DNA from 4 places in the Psychrosphaera aquimarina genome. Region 1 is predicted to be linked to each of the others. Evidence: predicted binding sites of a transcription regulator. Region 1 holds the regulator's gene; each other region holds the start of a gene.
What was found. The regulator sigma-54, encoded in region 1, starts transcription at its own class of promoters, with help from an activator protein. The targets are predictions, from matches to a motif close to GTTGGCACGNNNNTNGNNT.

Region 1 (3,906 bases):
CCGAATTTTTAGAAATTAATTTAAACACGAATATGGTCACCACTGACAATGACATTACGATTCAAGGTAAAAATGTTACGGTTCAAGGCAAAGGATTAACAGCGGATCTTGAACTCGGAACTCTCAGCTTGGTTAACCACGTTAAAACGATAATTAAAGGCTCATAGTTATGTATATAAATAAAATAATCACCGGCTTTTGCTCCATGTTACTTCTATTTTCTAGCATAGTATCGGCATCAGAAGACTTAATTATTGATGCTGATAATCAAGATTTAGATTACAAAAACAATACCCTCTACTTCTCAGGTAATGTGGTTGTTAAACAAGGTAGTGTTACCATCAAAGCGGATGAGTTATTTGTTATCACAAAAGAAGGCAACAGCGATAAATTAATCGCTAAAGGCACGCCAGCAATATTTTCGCAAAAAGAACAAAATAACCAAGAGCTATCAGCCCAAGCATTAGAAATAACCTACTTAGTTGAAGCGCAAGTATTGCAACTGGCTGGCTCCGCTAAATTCCAACAAGGTGGATCTGTGGTTGAAAGTGCTAAAATTGAATTTGATCTCAAAGCACAGCGCGTTAAAGCGGAAGGCGATGAAAGCCAAAATGGTCGAGTGACAACTCGTTTAAAAACCAAAAAGATTAATACCAACATCTACTAACTTAGAGAAATTTTATGTCCACTTTAGTCGCCACACATTTAGCTAAGTCATACAACAAACGTCAAGTTGTCAAAGATGTGAGTTTAACAGTACATGCTGGAGAGGTGGTTGGTTTATTGGGTCCAAATGGCGCTGGTAAAACAACCACTTTTTATATGATTGTAGGATTAGTGCCTAACGATAAAGGCAGCATCACATTAAATGATGTAGACCTAAGCCACGAACCTATGCACGTACGAGCTCGCCAAGGCATAGGGTATTTACCACAAGAAACATCTATCTTTCGAAAGTTATCTGTATCTCAAAACATCATGGCTGTGCTTGAAATGCGCAAAGATTTAAATGCCAATGAAAAAGCCGATAAGTTAGACGATCTGATCTCTGAATTTCATATTGAACATATCAGAGACAGCGATGGTATGGCCCTATCTGGTGGAGAACGCCGTCGAGTAGAAATCGCCAGAGCATTAGCTGCTGACCCGAAAATAATCTTATTAGATGAACCATTTGCTGGTGTAGATCCTATATCGGTTATAGATATTAAAAAGATAATTCAACAACTTACAGCCAAAGGTATTGGCGTTCTAATTACCGACCATAATGTGCGAGAAACACTTGATGTCTGCGAAAAAGCGTATATCGTAAGTCATGGAGAACTCATTGCGGAAGGAACTCCTGAACAAGTTTTAACAAGTGAAATTGTAAAACAAGTATACCTAGGCGATCAGTTCAAGTTATAGTAACTATCACTTACGAGTAATCAGTTAAACGCGTTTAAGTAACGGAATTAAATGAGACCTACATTACAACTCAGAATGGGTCAGCAGTTAACAATGACCCCTCAACTGCAACAAGCTATTCGTTTATTGCAATTATCTTCATTGGAATTACAACAGGAAATTCAAGAAGCTCTTGATAGTAACCCGTTGTTAGATGGTGAAGACGAACAGCAATCACAAGATCTTGATGCAGAATATGATGGTGACCTTAAATCATTGCAGGAAGGTACATTAGACACGACTTCCGATGACGACAATGAGTGGTCTCAAGAAGAGATGAGTTCGAACGAAGCTTTGCAAAGTGAAACCATTTCTGAAGAACTCCCAATGGACTCAACGTGGGATGACTACATGAGTGCTGCTCCTGCGAGTTCAGGTCCCGCTTATGAAGGTGAAGACACCGTATACCAAGGTGAGACAACTGAAAATATTCAAGACCATTTATTGTGGCAATTAAATTTATCTCCATTTACCGACGAAGACTTAGCCATCGCAACCGCCATTATTGATGCGGTTGATGAAAAAGGGTTCTTAACTATCTCTACTGAAGATATTGTTGAAAGCATTGACAATGAAGACGTTGAAATAGAAGAAGTTGAAGCGGTACTTAAACGAATTCAGCATTTTGACCCTGTTGGCGTTGCAGCCCGTAATTTACAAGAGTGTTTGTCTATTCAATTAAAACGATTTTCTGACGACACGCCTTGGAAAAACGAAGCTATAGATGTCATCGACAACTACATTGATTTATTAGCCAATCGTGATTACCGCACTCTGTTACGTAAAGCCAAATTAAAAGAACCAGAATTAAAAGACATTTTGGAACTGATCCAACAACTAAATCCTAACCCTGCCAGCATCGTTATTAAAGACGAAATTGACTACGTGATCCCTGATGTAAGTGTGGTGAAGAAAAAAGGCCGTTGGATAGTTGAGCTAAATCCAAATTCTATGCCTAAACTTAAAATAAATGAACAATATGCATCGTTAAGTAAGACATCAAAAAATGCCAACGATACTCAATTTGTTCGTTCTCACTTACAAGAAGCTAAATGGTTTATTAAGAGTTTAGAAAGCAGAAATGACACATTATTAAAAGTATCTAATTGTATTGTTCAACAGCAACAGGCGTTTTTTGAATATGGTCCTGAAGCAATGAAACCTATGGTACTCAATGATGTTGCCGAAATGGTCGATATGCACGAATCAACGATATCTAGGGTTACCACCCATAAATATATGCATACACCTAGAGGAATTTTTGAACTTAAGTACTTCTTCTCAAGTCATGTTAGTACTGAGAATGGTGGAGAATGTTCATCTACTGCAATTAGAGCCCTTATTAGAAAGCTCGTTGCAGCAGAAAACCAAGCAAAACCGTTAAGTGATAGTAAGATTGCAGAGATTTTGGCTGACCAAGGTATCCAAGTCGCCAGAAGAACCATTGCAAAATACCGGGAATCGTTAAACATTCCCCCTTCAAACCAAAGAAAACGTTTGGTGTAAGCCAAGTAAAACTTAATACAGAAGGAATTTCTTATGCAAATAAACCTAACATGTCGTCATATTGACACTACTGAATCTTTAAAAGAATATGTCGATACAAAATTTGCCAAATTAGAGCGACATTTTGATCATATTAATAACGTCCATGTGATTTTAGACGTTGAGAAACTAGCACAGAAAGCAGAAGCAACCATGCACGTAAATGGTGGAGAGCTGTTCGCAACCTCTGAGCATACCGACATGTATGCGGCCATCGATTCATTAATCGATAAGCTTGACCGACAGGTCATTAAACACAAAGAAAAATTAACCAAACATTAATTTAATCATTATTCTGGAAATACCAAGGACGGTATTTCGTAACCTTACCTTTTGAGTACACTTCAAAAGTAAATGTAGTAAATGAACGTCAATGAACCTTAAGTTTCTTCTCCAACCAGAAAGTACAAAACGATTAACTAACTGTGCGAGTAAAAAGAAAGTGCTCGAACAAATCGCCCTGTTAGCCAGTGAACAACTCCCTGACCACTCATTTGATGACATATTAGAAAGTCTAATGAATAGAGAGAAGTTAGGCAGTACCGGAATAGGCAATGGAATTGCTATCCCTCACGGAAAACTAACTAACATAAAAAAAGCCGTAGCTGTTTTTCTAGTTAATCAAGATGCGATCAATTACGACGCCATTGATAAACGTCCCGTTGATATTTTTTGCGCCTTATTAGTTCCGGCAGATCAATGTGATACCCACTTGTCTACACTTGCATCTATTGCTAAGTTATTAGATAACAAAGAAACAGTTAAAAATTTACGCCGAGCTGAAACAGACCTCGACGTTTACAACATAGTTGAAGCAGCATAGATGCATATATTTATAGTCAGTGGTAGGTCAGGTTCAGGGAAGACAGTCGTTCTAAGGGTTTTAGAAGATCTTGGCTATTATTGTGTTGATAA
Region 2 (3,906 bases), on a different contig from region 1:
AGATGGTGCTTTTATCACTACTTTTTGGTCAGTATTTTTATCACGAGCTAAATAAACATGACTACGAGAACCACTATGGATCACCTTTTCAATGAAGTAATTATCGATAGTGACGCCAGCTTTCATCACTGGTGGAATTTTTAACGCGGTTAATTGTTGATGAACTTCGTCGATATCAATATTGGGGAGACTGTTAATTTCTGCTATCACACAACTTAAGTTGTCTTTACTGCCCGCTTCCTCAGCCTCTAAACATATTGCCGTCGCAATTTTTTCTAAACTAAGCTGCTGTTCTGATAAATGTTTACTTAGTTGTGTCTGATTTAATGAATCATGAACACCATCTGTGGTTAATAAAAAGCGGTCACCGAGTTGCAGTTCTCGTTGAAAAAAATCCACTTCTAAATGGCTGTCCATGCCTAAAGCACGGGTTAAAACACTGTTATTGTCGCTTGGAAAATAACAATGGTCTTTGGTTAACAACTCCAACTTACCTTGCCTAAATAGATATATTCGGCTGTCACCAGCATGACAAAAATAGGCAGTATTAGATTTAAATATGATGCCGCTAAAGGTAGTCACTAATTGATTTTGGCGACAACTGGCTTGTTGTCCATAATGAAATAACCAAGAGTTTAGGGAAGACAATACCCTTGCTACTGAGTCTTTTACCGACCAAGAATCTGGGGTACTGAAATAATCACTAATAAACGTTGTCACACTCGTATGACTAGCCTGTTGCGCGTTTTCGCTGCAACTTACGCCGTCGGCAATGCAAACAATACTGCCTTTTAACTCACGTGCAGAGCCATAAGGTTGTTGCGCGGCAAAGGCATCTTGATTTTGTACTTTAACCCCTTTATCTGAAAAGCCACCAAACAACACATCCAACATTTTGATAGACGAGTGTTTTTGTTGATCGACAGAGTCCTTTAGCGGACTCTGTTTTGACGTTGCAAAATCAGGCAATATCTTTGCTCTTTTGTTTTATCGTTAACGTATTAGTTACTGACAGAGATTAATTCAACAGTACCGTCTTCTTGTACTTCGGCTATATGACCTTCAGGCTCTTTCATTAATAATAGCGCAGCAAAACCAACCACTGCCGTTGCGGCTATAACCAAGAAGAAAGTACTATAATCAACTAGAGATAACACCGTTAAGTACACTACCGCCCCCACATTTCCGTAAGCGCCCGTCATACCAGCAATCTGACCAGTCATGCGACGTTTAATCAAAGGAACCGCAGCAAATACCGCCCCTTCTCCTGATTGCACAAAGAATGAACATGCCATTGCAGCAACAACCGCTAACCAGACAGGCCACGAGCTATCGACTTGTCCCATCACAAAATAGCCAATGGCTAAACCAGCGGTAAGGATTAATAAAACAGGTTTACGGCCAAAACGGTCCGACAACCAACCACCACCTGGACGAGACATTAAATTCATAAAGGCGTAAGCGGACGCCACCATACCAGCAACCACTGGGGTTAATTCAAAGGTTTCAGAAAAGAACAAAGGCAACATTGAAATAACCGCCAATTCAGAACCAAAAGTGGCAAAGTATAAAATATTTAACACCGCCACTTGTTTAAAGCTGTATTTATGAATTTCAGCAACGGGCTCAACAAAGATGTTTTTATTCACCTGCCATACATGGTAACTATCAAATAAATATAACGCGGCTAAACCAATATAAATGCCATTAACTAAAGTCTCACTGAACATATTAATGCCAGCGGGTGATAACTTCCAAGTTAACAGCGCTAACGCGCCGTACATAGGTATTTTCATTATCAACAATAGCCAAAAATCACCTTTAGACGTTACTTCCATCGCGCCAGCTTTTTTAGGTCGATAATAAGTAGATCCTTTTGGTGTATCCGATACATTTTTATAAAAGATAAAAGAATAAATCAAACTAACTAGGCCCGTTAAGCCCATTGCCCAGCGCCAACCATCTTCTCCGCCAAATACGCCAGCACAAATCGCAGCAACAGTAGGTAAGGTAAATGCAGCAGCGGCAGACCCAAAGTTACCCCAACCACCGTAAATACCTTCAGCAGTACCTAATTCATTATGTGGGAACCACTCCGACACCAAACGAATACCAACAACAAAACCAGCACCAATAAGCCCCAGTGCAAAACGAGCAATCGCGGCTTGGGTAAATGTATCGGCCATAGCAAAAGCAAAACAAGGAATAGAACAAATAGCTAAAAGGCCGGTGTATATTAATCTTGGTCCATATTTATCCGTTAACATACCCACTATGACACGAGCTGGAATGGTAAAGGCAACGTTTAAAATAAGTAACGTTTTGATTTCTGCCGTGGTTAATCCCAAAGATTCTTTTACTGCCATCAACATTGGAGCAAAGTTAAACCACACCATGAAGGTGATAAAAAATGCAATCCAACTCAGATGTAATATTTTCATTTTTCCTTGAAAGGAAAAGAGATTGAACTTGCTCGGTGTTTCATTTGCTGTCATGGGATTTCTCGTTTGTTCTACTTTTTTAGTCATAAAAAAAGCCACCCAGAACAAGTGATTCACTTGCCCATAGGTGGCTTCTTTGCCATATCTTCAACTGTAAACATAAACCTTTCGGCTTAATGCAGGTTAAAAAGCACCTTTAATGCCAAATATATAAATCGTAATATTAACAGTTAGTTATGTTTTTTTGGTGCCAAAATTTAAATACAGATAACCTTACATGCACAACAATGATCCAAGCTCGCACTGATACGGCGCATTAGAGTTATTTTGCATAACCAAACAATGGTTAGAATTGTTTTATTATTGTTTTTTTCTTATCAAATGCCCAGTACACTGGGGTTAATTTAATCTCGAAGGATCCATAATGAGAAACATCCTTATTATTTTGGCTCATCCCAATTTGGCAAACTCTCAAATAAACAGAACTTTTATCGACGCCATTGAACAAAATGACAAGGTAACCATTCACGACTTATACCTTACTTACCCAGATGGCGTGATAGACATTGATGCTGAACAAACAAAGTTATCCAGCGCAGACGTGGTTATTTTTCAACATCCTTTTTATTGGTATAGCGCCCCCGCAATCCTTAAAGAATGGTTTGATTTAGTATTACAGTTTAACTATGCCTACGGGCCTAAAGGTAATGCCTTAAAAGGTAAACAATGGTTAACCGTAATAACCACAGGCGGTAGTAAAGAAGCTTATTGCACCCAAGGTCATAATCGATTCACCATTCGCGAATTATTAACGCCATTTGATCAAACCGCGCATTTATGTGAAATGGAATTTTTACCGCCGTTTGTTGCTCACAGCGCTAGAAACTTAAGTAAAAATCCAGACAAGCTGAAACACTTAGCAGAGCAATATCAAAAATTTATTCATGAATTACAAGACGACAACTTTGATAGTGAATCCGTGAGTCACTTACAAACTTTAAATCAACGTTGGGAGCAATAACATGGAACATGGAAATTTGTTATTTGATGCCTTTATTTACTTATGTGCCGCGGTGATTTCAGTCCCTATCGCCAAGCGATTAGGTTTAGGTTCCGTCTTAGGTTATTTAGTGGCGGGGGTGTTAATAGGCCCATTTGTTTTAGGTTTTGTTGGCGATCAAACCAATGTAATGCACTTTGCTGAATTCGGCGTTGTCATGATGTTATTTTTAGTTGGTTTAGAGTTAAAACCAAGTTTGTTGTGGAAAATGCGTGGGCCAATTGTTGGAACTGGTGGCTTACAAGTCTTATTAAGCACAGCTGTGATCACTTTAATTGCCATGTATTTAGGGCTGATTTGGCAACAAGCTTTAGCCATAGGTATGGTCTTGGCTTTATCTTCAACGGCCATTGTATTACAGAGTCTGCAAGAAAAAGGGTTGATGAAAACATCCGCAGGACAGAG
Region 3 (3,906 bases), on a different contig from region 1:
TGCCTCCTCCTGAACGACGTTCAATGAAATGGAATACCAACGACCGCAAACAATCAGATAGGTCACAATCTAACTTTACCGATCTGCCAGAAGACCGAGGTCATAGAACTCCCCCACCAGCCAGAAATAGAAGCCTTTTATGCATTATTAGATATCAATGGTAATACCGTTGTTGGCAGGTATTTGGATGATCAGGAATACACTCAAACCAAAATAGAAACTAAGGGTGAGATTATTGGTTATTTGGCCATTTCTAAACGTAATCAATTAACCAAAGGTTACGAAATTGATTTCATAGAAAAACAACAAAACTACTTATGGATAATTGCATTAATAGCCATGATATTAGTGACGTTAGTTACTTTACCTCTGGCAAGGCACTTAGTTGGACCTATCAAACTGATTAGCCGAAGTATGCACCAGCTTACCCAAGGGGATTATAAACAGTCCGTTCAATTAAAACGCCAAGATGAACTTGGTCAAATGGCTAGAGATTATAACGAGTTAGCGTTGACATTAGCGGAAAATGATAGCGCTAGAAAACGTTGGTTAGCCAATATTTCCCATGAGTTACGCACGCCTGTTGCTATTTTACGTGGTGAACTAGAAGCCATGTTGGATAATATTAGACCTCTGACAAAAGACAATATTGCCTCTGCCCATGACGAAGTAAAACACTTACAGCGTCTGATTGATGATTTAAACCTGTTAACCAGTGCAGATATTGGTGGTATGCGTTATCGTAAACAGCAAGAAAACTTAGCTCAGATACTTTCGAGTGAAGAAGATAAATACCGCAGTTATTTAGCCAGTTCAGGGATCAAATTAAATCTTAATATTCCACATCAAGACGTGGACGTATACGTAGATAAAACTAGGTTATATCAGCTGTTTGAAAACATCATAAACAATTGCATCAAATATTCATCATCCACTCAATTAAACATTTCTTTAAGTGTTGAGCAGATTAACAACACTCCTTCGGTTATTTTAACTTTTGCAGACAATGGTATCGGAGTCGAAGATGTTCATTTAGAGCACCTGTTTGAACACCTGTATCGTGTGGATGCTTCACGAAACCGTAAAACCGGCGGGGCGGGATTGGGTTTGTCCATTTGTCGTTTAATTGTAAATGCGCATCAAGGTGAAATAACGGCTGAACACTCACCTACGGGTGGTCTATCCATAATTGTTAAATTACCTCTGAGTCTAACGTAAATAACGAAAGGTATGTTGATATGTCGAATGTTATCTTAATAGTGGAAGATGAAATTAAACTCGCCACATTATTGTCTGACTATTTTTTACAAGCGAATTATACCCCCCACTTGATACATCAAGGCAATGACGTAGTTGATTGGGTTAAAGAACATCAACCTAATGCGATCATATTAGACATTATGTTGCCCGGCAAAAGTGGCATTGATATATGTAAAGAAATCCGTCAATTTTCCAATATACCAATATTAATGCTTACGGCAAAAGTGGATGAAATTGATCGATTATTAGGGTTAGAGTTAGGTGCCGACGACTATATTTGTAAACCATTTAGTCCTAGAGAAGTGGTTGCTCGCGTTAAAGCCGTATTACGCAGAACCACAGTGATAGAACAAAGCTCTGATAAGTTACAGCTCGATGAACATAGGTTTATTGTTGGGTTTAATAATAAAGAAGTTTCTTTAACCTCGGTTGAATTCCAGCTGTTAAAACCATTAGCCAATAAACCTGAACGAATTTTTACTCGTGAACAACTGATGCAAAATATGTATTCTGATCATCGCATTGTAAATTACCGCACTATCGATAGTCACATCAAAAAGCTGCGTAAAAAATTAGCGGACATCAGTGATGGTAAAGATTGGATTCAATCAGTGTATGGCACCGGCTACCGTCTAGTTTTATAACACTCTGAAATAACACCGGTTTATCTTTCTCTTTGTTTGCACAATGTTTGCAACTTCTGTCGTTACTCTAATGTTGAAAGTTATTTCAACATTAGATGACAGGAGCATTTCATGCGCGTGTATTCAACCATACTATTATCTTTAGTTTTCAGTACGGCGAGCCTAGTGCAAGCCGCGCCAACAATGGCAGGCCAAGAAAGTTGTTCAAGTAATGACAACCAAGGTCAAAAGACTCATAAACAACGTCCAAACTTTGCAACACTAGACATTAACTCTGATGGCGATATTGATACCGAAGAGTTTGCTTCACACAAACACCCTCATGGCGACCCTCAAAAAATATTTGTCCGGATTGATGCCGATCAAAACGGAGTCATCAGTAAACAAGAATTTGAAGATCACAAACCACCACACCATAAAAACAAAACAAAGAGAGGCTGTAATGATTAATTCAGTAAGTTCAGGCATGTCAATGCCGCCACCTCCTCCAAGAGGTGAGCAAAAATTAACACAAGATCAACAAACATTAATTTCAGATACATTGTCACAGTATGATCCAGAAAATTTAACAGAGTCCGATGCATTATCTATAATCGAAACGTTTTCGGAAGCGGGCATCAAACCAAGCGCTGCTCTTGAGGAATCGTTGGCTGAGCTTGGTTTTGATGCAAAAGAGTTAGGTGATATCGCGCAAGTTGCCGACCAAGGTCAAAGACCACCACCGCCTCCAAAACAGAGTAGCGATCAAATAAGCTCATTAGTTGATTACCTTGCTGAGTTAGTTGAAGAAAAGCTAGCAAGTGGTGATACAGACAAATTAACTGATGAAGACAAAGAGTCTATTATGGCTCAAGTATTTAAAGAATTTGATATAGAAGATAGAACATCTATTATCAACACAAGCGTCTAATTTTAATTCAAATTAACCTTCCTATCTAATGGCTTTAACAATTAGCTACAATTGATTAAAGCCATTGAATCTCGCAGTATTCTATGCCACCTTACCTTTAACTCGATATATATCTAAACAAGATTATGCCTTTGTTTAGATCAAACTATAAAAGGTTATCAATGCCTAATACACGTTTTCTCGAACAGTTATCGACACTATTACATTCAGTTAGAAAAGAGTTAAATATGGAAACGGCCATTGTTAGTTATATTAACGGTGAAAGTTATACATTAGTCATGGTCGACAGCGAAATGAAAGGTGTGTTTGAAGCTGGAATGGTTTTCCCTCTGGACGACACCTATTGCAGGGATGTGTATAAACTGAATAAAGTGATGCGTTACAACCATGTTGGTACTATGGATAATATGTCGCAACACCCAGTATATCTGTCTGTTAAGTTAGAAAGTTACATAGCCGCACCAATTCATGACACTAATGGCGATGTGATCGGAACCGTTAATTTCACGTCTTTGTTTGCTCAGGTGGATAGTTTTAATGAAGATAAAGTAACATTAGTTACCAACTTAGCGGATTACATTGAGCAAAACATTAACCAATACAAATCGTTAGTAATGAAATAGTGATAATTTCATATTACGAGCTGTCTTATTTAGGCTTGGTAATAACTTAAAAACATACCTACCGTCATATCAACTAATTCTGTTTTTTCATTAGCAGTTAAAGGCTCTTGCTGACGTAATAGCTGAGGCCAAAAAGCACGAGATTTCAATAATCCTTTAATTTGGTCATGAGCAAAATTCACATCTAACGTTTTTAACTTTCCGTCTGCCATGGCTAATTTCAACCAACGTTGTAGTGCGGTTTCTTGTTCAAACATTTTTGCCATTTGTTGTTGTAACGTATCAGGCGCAAATAAGAAATGCGCCATGGCTACACGAACCAACTCCATCATTTCACTGTCACACATTAACTCTACTTCGTTGGCAACAAGTGATGTTAACTGCAACGTTATACTTTTATTGGCGTCGTATAATGCATCATAAACAACCGTTCGTTTTTCCCACTCGCTGGTAATGATTTCAGCAACTA
Region 4 (3,906 bases), 140 kb from region 1:
AACGTTTTTCCTATTACTGCAAACAATGAAACATCATTGTTAAATTTGAAATGATACCTATCGCCCAAACCGTACTGCGTAATTTATCCCAGTTAACCCAGTAACAGATTAAATAGGCAATACGACAAGCGATAAACAGCACAGATAATATCACGGTAAAGCGATTAATGTGATTAGTCGCGATGACTAATAACACAGATGCTGAGAATAATATAAGTGCTTCAAAGGAATTTTCGTGAGCGGCCAGGCAGCGAGCACCAAAGCCTGTGAGTTTCTTTTGTTGTTCTCTTGGCAGTTCATTATCATAACCTGATAACTTGCCTTCCCCTTGTTTTCTCATGGCTTGAGCCAGAGGTGCTTTGGCAACATAAGGTAATACTGCTGCAATGATTAAGCAGTAAATTAGCCAGTTAAGTTCATTCATTTTGTTGATACCTTGTATGTGAAGTGGCGATTTGAGAGAGGATAAACTAAGTGATAATTATTAACTTGTATATAAATAAGCAGATAAATGATGGGGATCAAAATAAATTGCTACTATAACGATCTTTGATATTGAGTATATTGTTCACGTCAGTTACTTGGACCGGTCTAAACTTGACCTGTTTGGTTATTCGCTTTATAACATTACTCGATTTATAACATTAGCTCCTAACAATAAGAAAATACGTTATGTCTGTTAAACACCCTATTATTGCAGTAACTGGTTCTTCAGGTGCCGGAACAACCACAACAACTAATGCCATTACTCATATATTTCGTAATTTGAATGTGGATTCTGCAATCTTAGAAGGGGATAGTTTTCACCGTTATGCTCGAGCAGAAATGGATATGGAAATTCGTAAAGCCCAAGAACAAGGAAAACATATTTCTTATTTTGGCTCTGAAGCAAATGACTTTGGCGCATTAGAGTCGCTATTTAAAAGTTACTCAGAAACAGGCTCTGGTAATGTTCGTAAATACTTACACTCATTTGATGAAGCCGTACCTTTTAATCAAATGCCCGGCACATTTACACCTTGGCAAGAACTTAGAGCTAATACCGACTGCTTATTCTATGAAGGTTTACATGGCGGTGCGGTTACGGATGAACATAACGTTGCGCAATATGTTGATTTATTGATTGGCATGGTTCCCATTGTAAACTTGGAATGGATTCAGAAGATCATTCGCGATACTAATCAACGTGGGCACAGCAGAGAAGCGGTGATGAGCAGTATCGTACGCAGCATGGATGATTATATAACGCATATAACGCCTCAGTTTTCCCGTACCCACATAAACTTTCAGCGAGTACCAACGGTAGATACTTCTAACCCTTTTAGTGCAAAAGATATCCCTTCATTAGATGAAAGTTTTGTAGTTATTCGTTTTCGTGACATTCCTAATGTGGATTTCCCATATTTATTACAAATGATTGATGGTTCTTTTATGTCCCGTATAAATACCTTTGTTGTCCCAGGCGGCAAGATGGGATTGGCGTTAGAGCTTATCCTTACCCCTTTAATTGAAAACTTAATTGTGAAACGTAGAAAATTAATAGGGCAGTTAGATTGGATAGATAATAAAGAATAGCAGGTTGTTTTTAACGGTTTTACGCTTTTATTTGGGCTTAAAATAGTCCAGTGTTGAACTATGGATCATACTGGTGCGCACCACGCTTCACTTTGGTGCAAAATAAAGAGTAAATATACTAATTAAAATGTTAACCTTATGTTTTTATTAATGATTTAAAGTTGGCATGTATTTGGCTATTTATTACGTAATATAAAACAAACCATTTTATAATGGTAAAAAACTACATATCAACTTCTGGAGAAAACAATGTCTCAAACGGTTTTAGACCTAATCAAAGAAAGCGAAGTTAAATTTATCGACTTACGTTTCACTGATACTAAAGGTAAAGAGCAGCACGTTACTATTCCATCACATCAAGTAGACGAAGATTTCTTCGAAGATGGAAAAATGTTTGATGGTTCATCAATCGCTGGTTGGAAAGGAATTAACGAATCTGACATGGTTTTAATGCCTGATGCAGATTCTGTTGTATTAGACCCGTTCTCAGAAGAAACAACTTTAAATGTACGTTGTGACGTATTAGAACCTGGCACAATGCAAGGTTATGAGCGTGACCCACGTTCTGTTGCAAAACGTGCTGAAGCATATATGCGTGCTGAAGGTTTTGCTGATGAAGTATTAATTGGTCCAGAGCCAGAGTTCTTCTTGTTTGATGATGTTAAATACAAATCAGACATGAGTGGTTCTATGTACTCTGTAGATTCTGTTGAAGCTGCATGGAACTCTGATAAAGATTATGAAGGTGGAAACATGGGTCACCGTCCTGGTGTTAAAGGCGGTTACTTCCCAGTTTCTCCAGTAGATTCATCTAACGATTGGCGTTCAGCTACTTGTTTAGTAATGGAAGAAATGGGCTTAGTTGTTGAAGCACATCACCATGAAGTTGCTACTGCAGGTCAAAACGAAATCGCATGTCGTTTTAACACGCTTGTATTAAAAGCTGACGAAACTCAAATTTATAAATATGTTGTTCACAACATGGCTCACTTATACGGTAAAACAGCTACGTTTATGCCTAAGCCATTAGTTGGTGATAACGGTTCTGGTATGCACGTGCATCAGTCTCTAGTTAAAAACGGTGAAAACCTATTTGCTGGTGACAAGTATGGCGGTCTTTCTGAAACTGCACTTTATTACATTGGTGGTATCATCAAGCACGCTAAAGCAATTAACGCGTTTGCAAATGCTTCTACTAACTCGTACAAACGTTTAGTACCAGGATTTGAAGCACCAGTAATGCTTGCTTACTCTGCACGTAACCGTTCAGCGTCTATCCGTATTCCAGTAGTACCGTCGCCTAAAGCACGTCGTATTGAAGTACGTTTCCCTGACCCAAGTGGTAATCCTTACCTAGCATACACTGCTATGTTAATGGCTGGCCTAGACGGTATCAAAAACAAGATCCACCCTGGTGATGCGATGGATAAAGATTTGTACGACCTTCCTGCGGAAGAAGCGGCACAAATTCCACAAGTTGCATCTTCATTAGAAGAAGCTTTAGCTGCATTAAGCGAAGACCGTGAATTCTTAAAAGCTGGTGGTGTATTTAACGATGATACTATCGATGCATACATTGCTCTTAAAGCGCAAGATGTAGAGAAATTAAACATGACAACTCACCCTGTTGAGTTCGAAATGTACTACAGCGTATAATTTGTAAAGTCTTTGAAAAACCTGCAAAAATTGCAGGTTTTTTTTGCCTTAGTTTCAATGTTTGGGCAAGTAAATTGCAATAATACAGATAATGAATAAACACGAAAAATAGACGTGTATTTGCCCCAATTTAGAGCGTAATACTTTTGTTGTTTTGGCCAATAGGGTTTAAACTAAATGTAGGTGCACTATTTTGGTGCTTAAAGCGATACGGATAACCGATGACAAAAACACCGCAAGTTTCAAAAAGCTTTCAGATATTAGAGCAATTGAGTTTGGCTGTAATTGTGATCGATCAAGATGGACGGATCCGTTTCTGCAACCAACAAGCGTCTATGATGTTTGGTCAAAGTAAAAAGAAATTAACCACAAGTAAGTTGTGGGAGTTGTTGATCAGGCATACTTTTCCACAGCGTCTATTAAGCGAGTTATGGGAATGTAATCGCAGCTTTTTTGATAATGATGTCGAGTTTATATTCGCAGATGGTCGGCATATCACAACGGAAGTAACCGCAGACTCTATGTCGTTAGATGGTGAAATATCGTGTCTATTACAGATTAGACAAAATGATAATTTACGTAAAATAAATCAAGAGAATGCTCAAAAGCACCATATTAGTGCATCCCGTCATTTGATCCGTGGATTAGCTCATGAAATTAAAAATCCGCTTGGCG

Region 2: a site for sigma-54 is predicted at 2,630-2,648, ahead of RT723_RS05200 (NarK family nitrate/nitrite MFS transporter). Genes of this name have one in related genera too.
Region 3: a site for sigma-54 is predicted at 1,939-1,957, ahead of RT723_RS03245 (EF-hand domain-containing protein). Genes of this name have one in related genera too.
Region 4: a site for sigma-54 is predicted at 1,736-1,754, ahead of glnA (glutamate--ammonia ligase). Genes of this name have one in related genera too.

What each region holds. Positions count from the first base shown of each region.
Region 1 covers NZ_JAWCUA010000010.1:308,561-312,466, reverse strand. Annotated here, with positions in the region: gene lptC (LPS export ABC transporter periplasmic protein LptC) at 1-167, shown strand, start outside; gene lptA (lipopolysaccharide transport periplasmic protein LptA) at 170-667, shown strand; gene lptB (LPS export ABC transporter ATP-binding protein) at 682-1,407, shown strand; gene RT723_RS13310 (RNA polymerase factor sigma-54) at 1,459-2,952, shown strand; gene hpf (ribosome hibernation promoting factor) at 2,986-3,273, shown strand; gene ptsN (PTS IIA-like nitrogen regulatory protein PtsN) at 3,365-3,814, shown strand; gene rapZ (RNase adapter RapZ) at 3,815-3,906, shown strand, end outside.
Region 2 covers NZ_JAWCUA010000003.1:437,133-441,038, reverse strand. Annotated here, with positions in the region: gene RT723_RS05205 (bifunctional protein-serine/threonine kinase/phosphatase) at 1-969, opposite strand, end outside; gene RT723_RS05200 (NarK family nitrate/nitrite MFS transporter) at 1,002-2,528, opposite strand; gene RT723_RS05195 (NAD(P)H-dependent oxidoreductase) at 2,866-3,462, shown strand; gene RT723_RS05190 (monovalent cation:proton antiporter-2 (CPA2) family protein) at 3,464-3,906, shown strand, end outside.
Region 3 covers NZ_JAWCUA010000003.1:41,134-45,039, forward strand. Annotated here, with positions in the region: gene RT723_RS03230 (hypothetical protein) at 1-164, shown strand, start outside; gene RT723_RS03235 (ATP-binding protein) at 184-1,218, shown strand; gene RT723_RS03240 (response regulator) at 1,239-1,904, shown strand; gene RT723_RS03245 (EF-hand domain-containing protein) at 2,016-2,354, shown strand; gene RT723_RS03250 (hypothetical protein) at 2,347-2,814, shown strand; gene RT723_RS03255 (GAF domain-containing protein) at 2,976-3,437, shown strand; gene RT723_RS03260 (TetR/AcrR family transcriptional regulator) at 3,467-3,906, opposite strand, start outside.
Region 4 covers NZ_JAWCUA010000010.1:165,587-169,492, forward strand. Annotated here, with positions in the region: gene RT723_RS12655 (MAPEG family protein) at 14-424, opposite strand; gene RT723_RS12660 (phosphoribulokinase) at 673-1,575, shown strand; gene glnA (glutamate--ammonia ligase) at 1,825-3,231, shown strand; gene glnL (nitrogen regulation protein NR(II)) at 3,453-3,906, shown strand, end outside.